3 regions of the Alteromonas sp. MmMcT2-2 genome follow, and region 3 is predicted to be linked to each of the others. Evidence: predicted binding sites of a transcription regulator. Region 3 holds the regulator's gene; each other region holds the start of a gene.
What was found. The regulator MetJ, encoded in region 3, represses methionine synthesis genes. The targets are predictions, from matches to a motif close to TAGACGTCTAGACGTCTA.
Positions count from the first base shown of each region.

Region 1: a site for MetJ is predicted at 1,788-1,805, ahead of metA (homoserine O-succinyltransferase). Genes of this name have one in related genera too.
Region 2: a site for MetJ is predicted at 1,684-1,701, ahead of serA (phosphoglycerate dehydrogenase). Genes of this name have one in related genera too.

Region 1 covers NZ_JAKRFA010000007.1:94,018-97,305, forward strand. Annotated here, with positions in the region: gene MHM99_RS06380 (homocysteine S-methyltransferase family protein) at 1-781, opposite strand, end outside; gene metA (homoserine O-succinyltransferase) at 785-1,723, opposite strand; gene MHM99_RS06390 (DUF2802 domain-containing protein) at 1,836-2,270, opposite strand; gene MHM99_RS06395 (chemotaxis protein CheW) at 2,330-2,821, opposite strand; gene MHM99_RS06400 (chemotaxis protein CheW) at 2,839-3,288, opposite strand, start outside.
Region 2 covers NZ_JAKRFA010000003.1:100,342-103,629, forward strand. Annotated here, with positions in the region: gene MHM99_RS03510 (DUF481 domain-containing protein) at 1-71, shown strand, start outside; gene serA (phosphoglycerate dehydrogenase) at 198-1,427, opposite strand; gene rpiA (ribose-5-phosphate isomerase RpiA) at 1,776-2,432, opposite strand; gene MHM99_RS03525 (5-formyltetrahydrofolate cyclo-ligase) at 2,523-3,288, opposite strand, start outside.
Region 3 covers NZ_JAKRFA010000015.1:90,446-93,733, reverse strand. Annotated here, with positions in the region: gene metF (methylenetetrahydrofolate reductase) at 198-1,085, opposite strand; gene metJ (met regulon transcriptional regulator MetJ) at 1,247-1,579, shown strand; gene MHM99_RS10880 (malic enzyme-like NAD(P)-binding protein) at 1,743-2,978, opposite strand.

The DNA of each region.
Region 1 (3,288 bases), on a different contig from region 3:
GGCGCAGTAAGTCTGGTCCAAGAGCACAGTTTAAGCCGAATGAGAATGGACTGATGTGTCGCATGGAATAATAAAACGCTTCCGCGGTTTGACCAGACAGCGTGCGCCCTGAGGCATCGGTAATCGTGCCAGACACCATAACGGGCAGCAATATACCCAGCTTTTCAAAAACCGACTCTACCGCATAGGCTGCCGCTTTCGCATTAAGTGTATCGAAGATGGTTTCGAGCATGATTAAATCTGCACCGCCTTCAATGAGCGCTTCGGTAGACTCGCTATACGCTTCCACGAGTTCGTCAAAAGTAACATTGCGTTTGCCTGGGTCGTTAACGTCAGGCGAAATTGAAGCAGTGCGATTTGTTGGGCCAAGTACACCTGCCACGAAACGGGGTTTGTCTGGTGTCTTTGCTGTGAACTCATCGGCAGCTTTACGCGCCAATTTAGCTGCAGCTAAATTAATATCACGGGATTGAGCCTGCATATCGTAATCGGCCATAGCGATAGTCGTAGCATTAAACGTATTCGTTTCAATAATGTCCGCGCCAGCTTCAAAGTAATCACAGTGAATTTGATAGATGATATCGGGCTGGGTAAGAACCAGCAAATCGTTGTTACCCTTAACATCGCAGTGCCAGTCGGCAAACTGTGTTCCGCGATAATCTTCTTCTTCTAACTTATGGCGCTGGATCATGGTGCCCATGGCGCCATCTAATATAAGGATGCGCTTTTTAGCGGCTTCTGTAAGCGTTGCTTGCGCGCTAGAATTTGGTCTTTGGCTCACGTGCTACCTCTTTGGCTGTGACTTTTCAGCAAGCTGACTTAAATCGTAAGGCGTGGTCTGATAGACATAATAATTCAGCCAGTTTGTAAACAATAGGCTACCGTGTGAGCGCCACTGTACAATAGGAGACTTGGCTGGATCATCCCCTTCAAAATAGTTTTTTGGAATTACTGGCGTTTGTCCCGCGGCAATATCTCGAAAATACTCATCTTTAAGTGTATCTGGATCGTATTCCGGGTGACCCGTTACAAATACCATGCGCTTATCTTCTGACGCCACAATATAAGCGCCTACATCGTCAGACTCTGCAACAACACTAAGTCCATCGACGCTGTTATACAACGAGGTGTTAATATGCCCATAACGGGAATGTGGTGCGTAAAAAGAAGGATCAAAGCCCCTTAATAGCTCATTATTCGGGTCATTCACTTTGTGTTTAAAGACACCTGAAAACTTTTCGTCTCTAAGCTCTCGTGTAATGCCGTAAAAGTGATACATGGCGGCGTGGGCAGCCCAACACAAGTAAAGGGTTGAGTTCACGTGACGCTGCGCCCACTCCAATATGGTGGTCATGGTTTCCCAGTACTTTACTTCCTCGTAATCGATAAGCGCGAGAGGCGCACCGGTGACAATGAGGCCATCGTATTTCTTATTCGCTACCGCTGAAAAGTCGTGATAGAAAGCATCCATGTGCGATTGGGGGGTATTCTTCGGCGCTTGATTATCAATTCGAATTAAATCCACGTTTATTTGCAGTGGCGTGTTCGATAATAGACGAAGTAACTGTACCTCTGTTTCTATCTTGTTCGGCATTAAATTAAGAATACCGACTTCAAGAGGACGAATATCCTGATTGGCAGCCCTGTCCATGTCCATGGTAAAAATATTTTCACCTAGTAGTACATTCTGCGCGGGTAACTGCTCAGGAATACGAATTGGCATAGAGGGCTCCAGTGATAAATTACAATATCTGTATTGTGTCTATAACTGGCGATATGTCAACATCTTTACGTCTAGACGTCTAAACGTTATTTTTCTCTGGTGCTCAAAAATACTAATTATTTTGTTTATGCACCATTACCAACATCTCAGCTTCGGCACGAGGAATGTCGCAGGCTTCAATAATTTCATCAATGCTAGCGCCTTGCTTGACTAAGTCCGCCGCACGCTGATATAGGCGTAGGGAAGGATCTTGAAGCTTGAGTTCTCGAAGCTGGTTTTCAATATCAGTTTGCTTTTCGTCTAACTCTTGAAGGTGTCGAGTGATCACCAAGGTGCGTGCTTGCGCCTCAGTTTGTTGATTATTTGCATTTTTAGCAAGGGCTTCAGTGCGGGCAATAGCCTCTGCGTTAGCATGTTCGCTTTCGCTTAATGCAGAACGCAACTGCTTAATGTGTGAATACAGCACACCCATCGCGGCGATGAGTATAACTACAAGAATACACAGTATGAGTTCTAATAAGGTAGGTGCAGCAAGCTGCCAATCCATGGACATAACCCTTGGGGAAATGTAGGCAATATTATAATCAATACCGCCTATTCATTTATTTAGATGTTGCTAAGCTCATCCCACTCTTCGTCGCTTAACAATTTATTAAGATCTACAAGAATAAGCAGTTCGCCGTCGCGATTACTTACACCTTGGATAAACTTAGCACTCTCTTCAGTACCTACGTTAGGGGCACTGTCAATCTCTGAAGATTTCAAGTAAACCACCTCAGCGACACTATCCACCAGAATACCAACCACCTGCTCGTCAGACTCAATAATAACGATACGGGTATTGTCAGTAATTTCTGTTGGCGGTAATCCGAAACGAGCACGTGTATCAATAACCGTTACTACGTTACCACGCAGATTGATAATACCAAGTACATAGTCAGGTGCACCGGGTACAGGGGCTATTTCGGTATAACGCAAGACCTCTTGAACTTGCATCACGTTGATACCGTAAGTTTCTTCACCTAAGCGATACGTTACCCATTGAAGGACTTCGTCGTTGCTGTCGGTGGCGTTATTATTTATTCTTTCGTCGCTCATGAACCTGGCTCCCAATACTATGGCGTCTGGTCGTTACTGCCTAAGCCTTTGTTAAGCATAGATATTAATTCTTCAACGTCAATTAACGCGCACATTTTTTCTTTAACCATCCCTGCTAACCAGGGACGCTTACCTGTGGACTCGCGCCATTTAACATCATCGGTAGTCAAATTGACCGTATTGACTAGCTTTTCACTAGCCAGACCCCACGCACTTTCCCCTAACATTATAAGATATCGGTAGTTAAGCGATTGTGCGAGGTTTTCGTCATATTTTTCTGGCATTACCCATTTTGCAGAGTCAACAACACTTAGTTTAGACTCTCTGTGCAACATTACACCCATAAACCAATCAGGTTTTCCAAATAAAGGGCCAATCTTCTCAATTTGGTGGATCCCACCTAGCGACGTCAAAGGCACCGCAAGTGTTAACCCTGCAACCTCAAAGAATAGCGCCTGAAAGCGAAA
Region 2 (3,288 bases), on a different contig from region 3:
CCAATGTTGACGACGACGTTGAAAAACTAGACACAGAAACTGCAGTTAGCTTAGTCTACAACTTCTTCTAAGCCTACCTTATATGCTCAGCGCACTGAAGTAGGGCTGGGCACTCCAACGCATTGAAGTAAAATCACAGGCATAAAAAAACGCTGCACATTGTGCAGCGTTTTTATTTAGTCTTAAAACAACTCTTCTTAGTGGAGAATACGTGTCTTAATTGTGCCATCAATTTGCTGAAGCTCCGCAAGTGCTTCATAACCACGGTCTTCTTTAACATCAACTACTACATAACCAATTTCTGCGTTAGTTTGTAGGTACTGGGCTTCGATGTTGATGCCTTTTTCTGCAAACGCTTGGTTAATCTGAGTAAGAATACCTGGCTGGTTTTTGTGTACGTGAAGTAGGCGTGAACGACCAGTATGTTCTGGCAGTGACACTTCAGGGAAGTTAACGGCTGACAGCGTTGAACCGTTATCGCTGTACTTCGCGAGTTTACCCGCCACTTCAATACCAATATTTTCTTGCGCTTCTTGCGTGCTGCCGCCCACATGCGGGGTCAGAATGACATTATCGAACGCGCGAAGCGGCGACTCGAATTCTTCAGTATTAGATTTAGGCTCAACCGGGAATACATCAATAGCAGCGCCGTTTAGTTGGCCGCTTTCCAATGCCTTCGCAAGCGCATCGATATCTACCACAGTACCGCGAGACGCGTTAATCAAAATGCTGCCTTTCTTCATTTGAGACAGTTCTTTTTCACCAATCATATCTTGAGTTTGTGGTGTTTCAGGAACGTGAAGTGAAACAACGTCAGAGGTATTAAGCAGCTTTTCAAGCGATTTTACTTGGGCAGAATTACCTAGCACAAGCTTGTCTTCGATATCGAAAAACTGAACGCGCATACCTAGGTGTTCAGCAAGAATACTCAGTTGTGTGCCTATATGACCATACCCAATGATACCAAGTGTCTTACCACGGGCTTCATATGAGCCGACTGCCGTTTTTTCCCACTCACCGCGGTGAGCCTTGGCATTTTTACTCGGCACCTGGCGAAGCAAAAGGATAATTTGGCCAAGTACAAGTTCTGCAACCGAACGAGTGTTGGAAAATGGCGCGTTAAACACGGGAATGCCGCGGCGTTGGGTGGCTTTAAGATCAACTTGGTTGGTGCCAATACAGAAACAACCGATAGCCACAAGCTTTTGTGCTGCTTCAACTACCTTCTCTGTAATTTGAGTGCGCGAGCGAATACCAACAAAGTGGGCGTCTTTAATTTTCTCAATTAACTCGTCTTCAGGAAGAGAGGTCTTGAGAAATTCAATGTTGCTATACCCATTGCTTTTTAGTGTCTCCAAAGCACTTTGGTGAACACCTTCCAACAACAAAATTCGGATCTTATCCTTCTCTAATGAAACTTTGCTCATGAACTCGCTATCTCTCACTGATGTAATTTTGGTTTGCTTGCACCGCCAATCCAAGACTCTCAGAAACCTGCCAGTATGAAACACAAAGCTGTGTTTAACCTGCGCTGCAACGACATCGCTTTGCAGCTCTGAAAGCCTTGCTTGGGCGTTATTGCTACCAAGCTTTTATAATCACGTTGATTGCTTTCGTTATTAAGGAATTGGCCTTAACTAACGTAAAAGTTGAGACGCTTAGTGAACTTCTTTTAAGGACATCTAGACGTCTAAACGGAAACTAACAGAAAACGCGTTAAGTTGAAAGTAGTATTTTGTATAGCTTTTCACCGCACTATACGTCTTACTCAGTTATCACTTAAAGGTTTCAACACCACTATCTGTAGCACTTAGCACTATGTCCGCGCCTCGTAGTGCGAAAATGCCGTTCGTTACCACGCCAGGAATATTATTTATTTTTTGTTCTAGCTCACGAGGATTCAGAATCTCAAGGTTGTGAACATCTAAAATAACGTTGCCGTTATCGGTGACAACACCTTGTCTATATTCAGGATCTCCACCAAGCTTTACTAGCTCTCGTGCTACGAAAGAACGAGCCATGGGAATAACTTCAACGGGAAGGGGGAACGAGCCCAACACAGGAACGCGCTTGCTTTCATCAACAATACACACAAACGTGGTCGCCGCACCGGCTACAATTTTCTCGCGAGTGAGTGCTGCGCCTCCGCCTTTAATCATATGCTTGTGTTCGGTCACTTCATCGGCACCGTCGATATAAACCGATAGATTGCTGACTTCGTTTAACTCGAATACCTCAATGCCTAAGGCTTTTAAACGCTCGGTAGAGGCTTCTGAACTTGATACTGCACCTTCAATTTTGTGCTTAATTTTACCGAGTTCTTCAATAAAGAAATTTACGGTAGAACCTGTACCCACACCGACAATGCTGTCTGCTTCAACATATTCGATGGCTGCTTTGGCTACGGCTTGTTTTTTTGCGTTCTGATCCATGGTCATTCTCCGACTTATTGTGTTCGCAAGTGTAACTTATAAGCGCACGTGAACCCACAAGTTCGTATGTTCAATTTGTTATAATGACTATCACGGCTTAGTGAATTGCAGTGTGCGCGAGGGCGTCACGATGGCATCAAGGGGGACATCCCATGGTGCAACGGGCAGAGCATCTACTTCTTGAATGTCGTGGGCAATACCCACTAACTTGGGCGTTTTGCTAACCGAAAATGAATGTGAATCTGGCGCGCGTTGGGTAAAACTCAAAGTTCGGTCGTAGTAGCCGCCCCCCATACCCAGGCGATTGCCGTTTACATCAAACCCTACAAGCGGCATAAGAATAACGTCGCACTGCCTAACGGGAACTACGTTTTCACACGACAATACTGGCTCTTCAATGTTGTACTTATTCTTCACCAATTGAGAGTGCTGGGTATAAGACAAAAATAACAAATGTCCTTTACATACGGGGTGTAATACAGGTAGAGCGAATTTTTTATCATGTGAAGACTGCCAAATAGACTCGATAAAATAGGTTAAATTGACCTCGCCATCGTTAACCAAATATCCGGCTATGGTCGTGCTGTTATCAAGAAAGGGCAGTGTACGTAGTCGTGAAGCAATGCGCTTAGCGGCGTCCGTATGTTGCTGGTTAGTTAACCCTCGGCGTGCCTCGCGAAGCTTTTTTCTAAGCTGAGCGCGGGCCTGCATGTCTTCTTTAGAAACGCTTGTTTGTATGGATTGCGACGGCGCAATCTGCGTTGGTTTCATTGCTAAAGCTGGTGCTGAAGCCGTTTCCGTTGAATTAACCTTGTTAGACGTCAACGATCTAGAAGTACCGCTTCCTGAAGATGAG
Region 3 (3,288 bases):
GGTAAACAGCGCGGTTTTATCTATGCGTACTGTTATAAAGCATCGATAGTTCATTACATGTTATATCAGATGGTAACTGCGGGCGGCCTTGGTGGCAAAGTTTAATGCAGGCTTTATACAACAAAGGCGCATTGACTGCGCCTTTTGTGGAGTACTTCATTAAACAACGTAAGCACGGTCCTGATTGTCGTTATTTATTAAGCGCCTGAACGCACGCCGAGCATGTGGCAGATGGCGTAGCTCAATTCACTACGGTTCAAAGTATAGAAATGGAAGTGTTTTACCCCTTCTTTAGCGAGTACTTTAACTTGGTCCATAGCAATGTTAGCGCCTATAAGATTACGGGTAGCTTGGTCGTCGGCATCAAGGCCGTCAAACATCTTGTGCAACCATCCCGGCACATGAACATTTGTGAACCCCGCAAATTTCACCAGTGTTTGGTAGTTGGTTACCGGCAAAATACCCGGAACGATATCTAAGTCGACACCCGCTGCGGCTGCACGGTCTCTAAATCGAAGGTACACACTCGTATCGAAAAAGAACTGGGTTATCGCTTCTGTGGCACCTGCTTCTGCTTTGCGCTTAAGGTTTAGTAAATCAAACTGCGCATTTGGTGCTTCAGGGTGCTTCTCTGGATAGGCAGCAACAGAAATATCAAAATCGGCAACGTCTTTTAGCAAGGCAACAAGATCAGAGGCATACATCTCTGTCTTTTCTACTCCTGGCGGTAAATCGCCACGAAGCGCAACAATACGGCGAATGCCTGAATCCCAGTAGTCTTTAGCAATTTGTTTAAGTTCATCTCGGCTAGCATCAACACAGGTCAAGTGAGGAACCGCCGCGACACCGGTTTGCTGCTGAATGCGTTTTACAACGTCGTGGGTTCTGTCACGCTCACCGCTATTCGCGCCGTAGGTTACCGACATGTAGCTTGGCTTTAGTGGCGCGAGACGTTCAACTGACTTCCACAGGGTCTGTTCCATGGCTTCCGTTTTAGGCGGAAAGAATTCAAAAGATACATCAATATCACGCAGTTCCGACAGGGACTGGTTTAATGCATCGATACCTTGTGCGTAAGAAACCATGGCTTTTTCTCTCAAAAATGTATTCTTATAGACGTTTAGACGTCTAAATTAAAGAATATATGTCTAGACGTCAAGAGGTTTACACTGCTCAATTGACCTTTTCGTGAACTTGTTTAGAATTTCTCTTCATAACATAAAAAAGAGTAGACCGAGTTAGTACAATGGCAGAATGGAACGGTAAATATATTCACCCCTACGCAGAGCATGGCAAGAAGAGCGAACAGGTAAAGAAAGTCACTGTCTCTATACCTATTAATGTGCTTAAGGCGCTTACTGATGAGCGTACTCGCCGCCAAATCAATAATCTGCGTCACGCCACTAATTCAGAACTGTTGTGCGAAGCATTTTTGCATGCGTTTACCGGTCAACCATTGCCTAACGATGATGACCTGCGCAAAGACAATCCTAATCGCGTACCGGCTGAAGTAAGACGTATTATGGAAGAAATGGGTATTGATCCAAGCTTCGAAAACGATGTGTCGGAAGACGACTGATATTTGGTATTAAAGAGAAACGGCGCTTTGTTGTAAGTTATTGCTAGTTGATAACCTACAACACGGCGCCGTTTTTTATGTACTTGTATTCTCTAAGCGCACCTTTTAGCAAATAAAGGTTGGGCACTAGCCCCTCCATTTTTTTGCTTTATGCGCCAGAATTTTATTCTTCTGGGCTTTCAGGCACGCGTGCAACGCCAGATTCAATCGCAGCCTTAGATACGGCGGTAGCAATACGCTCGCATAAACGCGGGTCCATAGGTTTAGGAATAATGTACTCCTTACCAAATGTCAGACTAGTACTCTTACTGGCAGCTAGTACTTCTTCTGGTACAGGCTCCTTCGTGATAGCACGAAGGGCTTCTACTGCCGCTACTTTCATTTCATCGTTAATGGCCGTTGCACGAACATCTAGTGCTCCACGGAAAATAAACGGGAAACACAGTACGTTGTTAACCTGGTTAGGGTAGTCCGAGCGTCCGGTAGCCATAATAAGATCTTTACGTACTTCGTGAGCAAGTTCAGGCTTTATCTCAGGGTCTGGGTTAGAACATGCAAATACAATTGGGTTTTCAGCCATCAAGGCCAGTGTTTCTGGTGGTAAAACATCCGGTCCTGACACACCAACAAAAATATCCGCGCCTTCCATTACATCTTCAAGCGTACGCTTGTCAGTATTGTTAGCAAATAGCTTTTTGTGCTCAGTTAAGTCTTCGCGACGAGTATGGATAACGCCTTTTCTGTCTAGCATATAAATACGCTCACGCTGGGCACCACACTTTATAAGCAGTTCCATACAAGCGACCGCTGCTGCACCGGCACCCATACACACAATTTTAGCGCTCTCTATGCTTTTACCCTGAATTTCCAGAGCATTAAGCATGCCCGCTGCAGTAACAATAGCGGTACCGTGCTGATCATCATGAAATACCGGAATTTTACAGCGCTTAATTAGCTCTTGTTCAATCTCAAAGCATTCAGGCGCTTTAATGTCTTCTAAGTTAATGCCGCCAAATGTGTCAGCGATATTCGCTACTGTATTAATGAACTCTTCGGTTGTACGATGCTTCACTTCAATGTCAATGGCATCCAGGCCAGCAAAGCGTTTAAACAGAAGGGCTTTACCTTCCATAACAGGTTTCGATGCCAGTGGGCCTAGGTTACCCAACCCTAAAATCGCGGTTCCGTTACTGATAACGGCAACCAGGTTTCCTTTACCCGTGTACTTATAGGCGTTATCTGCATCTTCAGCAATTTCTCTGACCGGCTCGGCAACGCCTGGGCTGTAGGCAAGAGCAAGGTCATCGACGCTATCTGCTGGCTTAGATAACTCTACGCGGATTTTTCCGGGTGTGGGTTTGGCGTGATAGTCGAGTGCGCGTTGTCTAAAATCTGACATGTAAAAAGGTATCCTTAGATGTAGGGTTCATCGGTGTTTTCGTTCACGCTCTGTAGCTATTTTATTGTCGTTATAGTTATAGGTAGATAAACGTAAGCGCGTTACAACCAAGTAATGACAAAAGTGATTATAAATAGTTGTTAGCACTAGGGCTTGTTGATCTTTGTTTTACAGCAATCATCAATAGGCCCCAAGGTGGCATGTGGAAAAGCAGACTAGGCGTTAACCTTTACTGATTTTGTTCACATACCTTAATGGATACAAGCCTCTGGTTTATGTACCCAAAAGCGCCATAAGTCTTGAAAGCAAT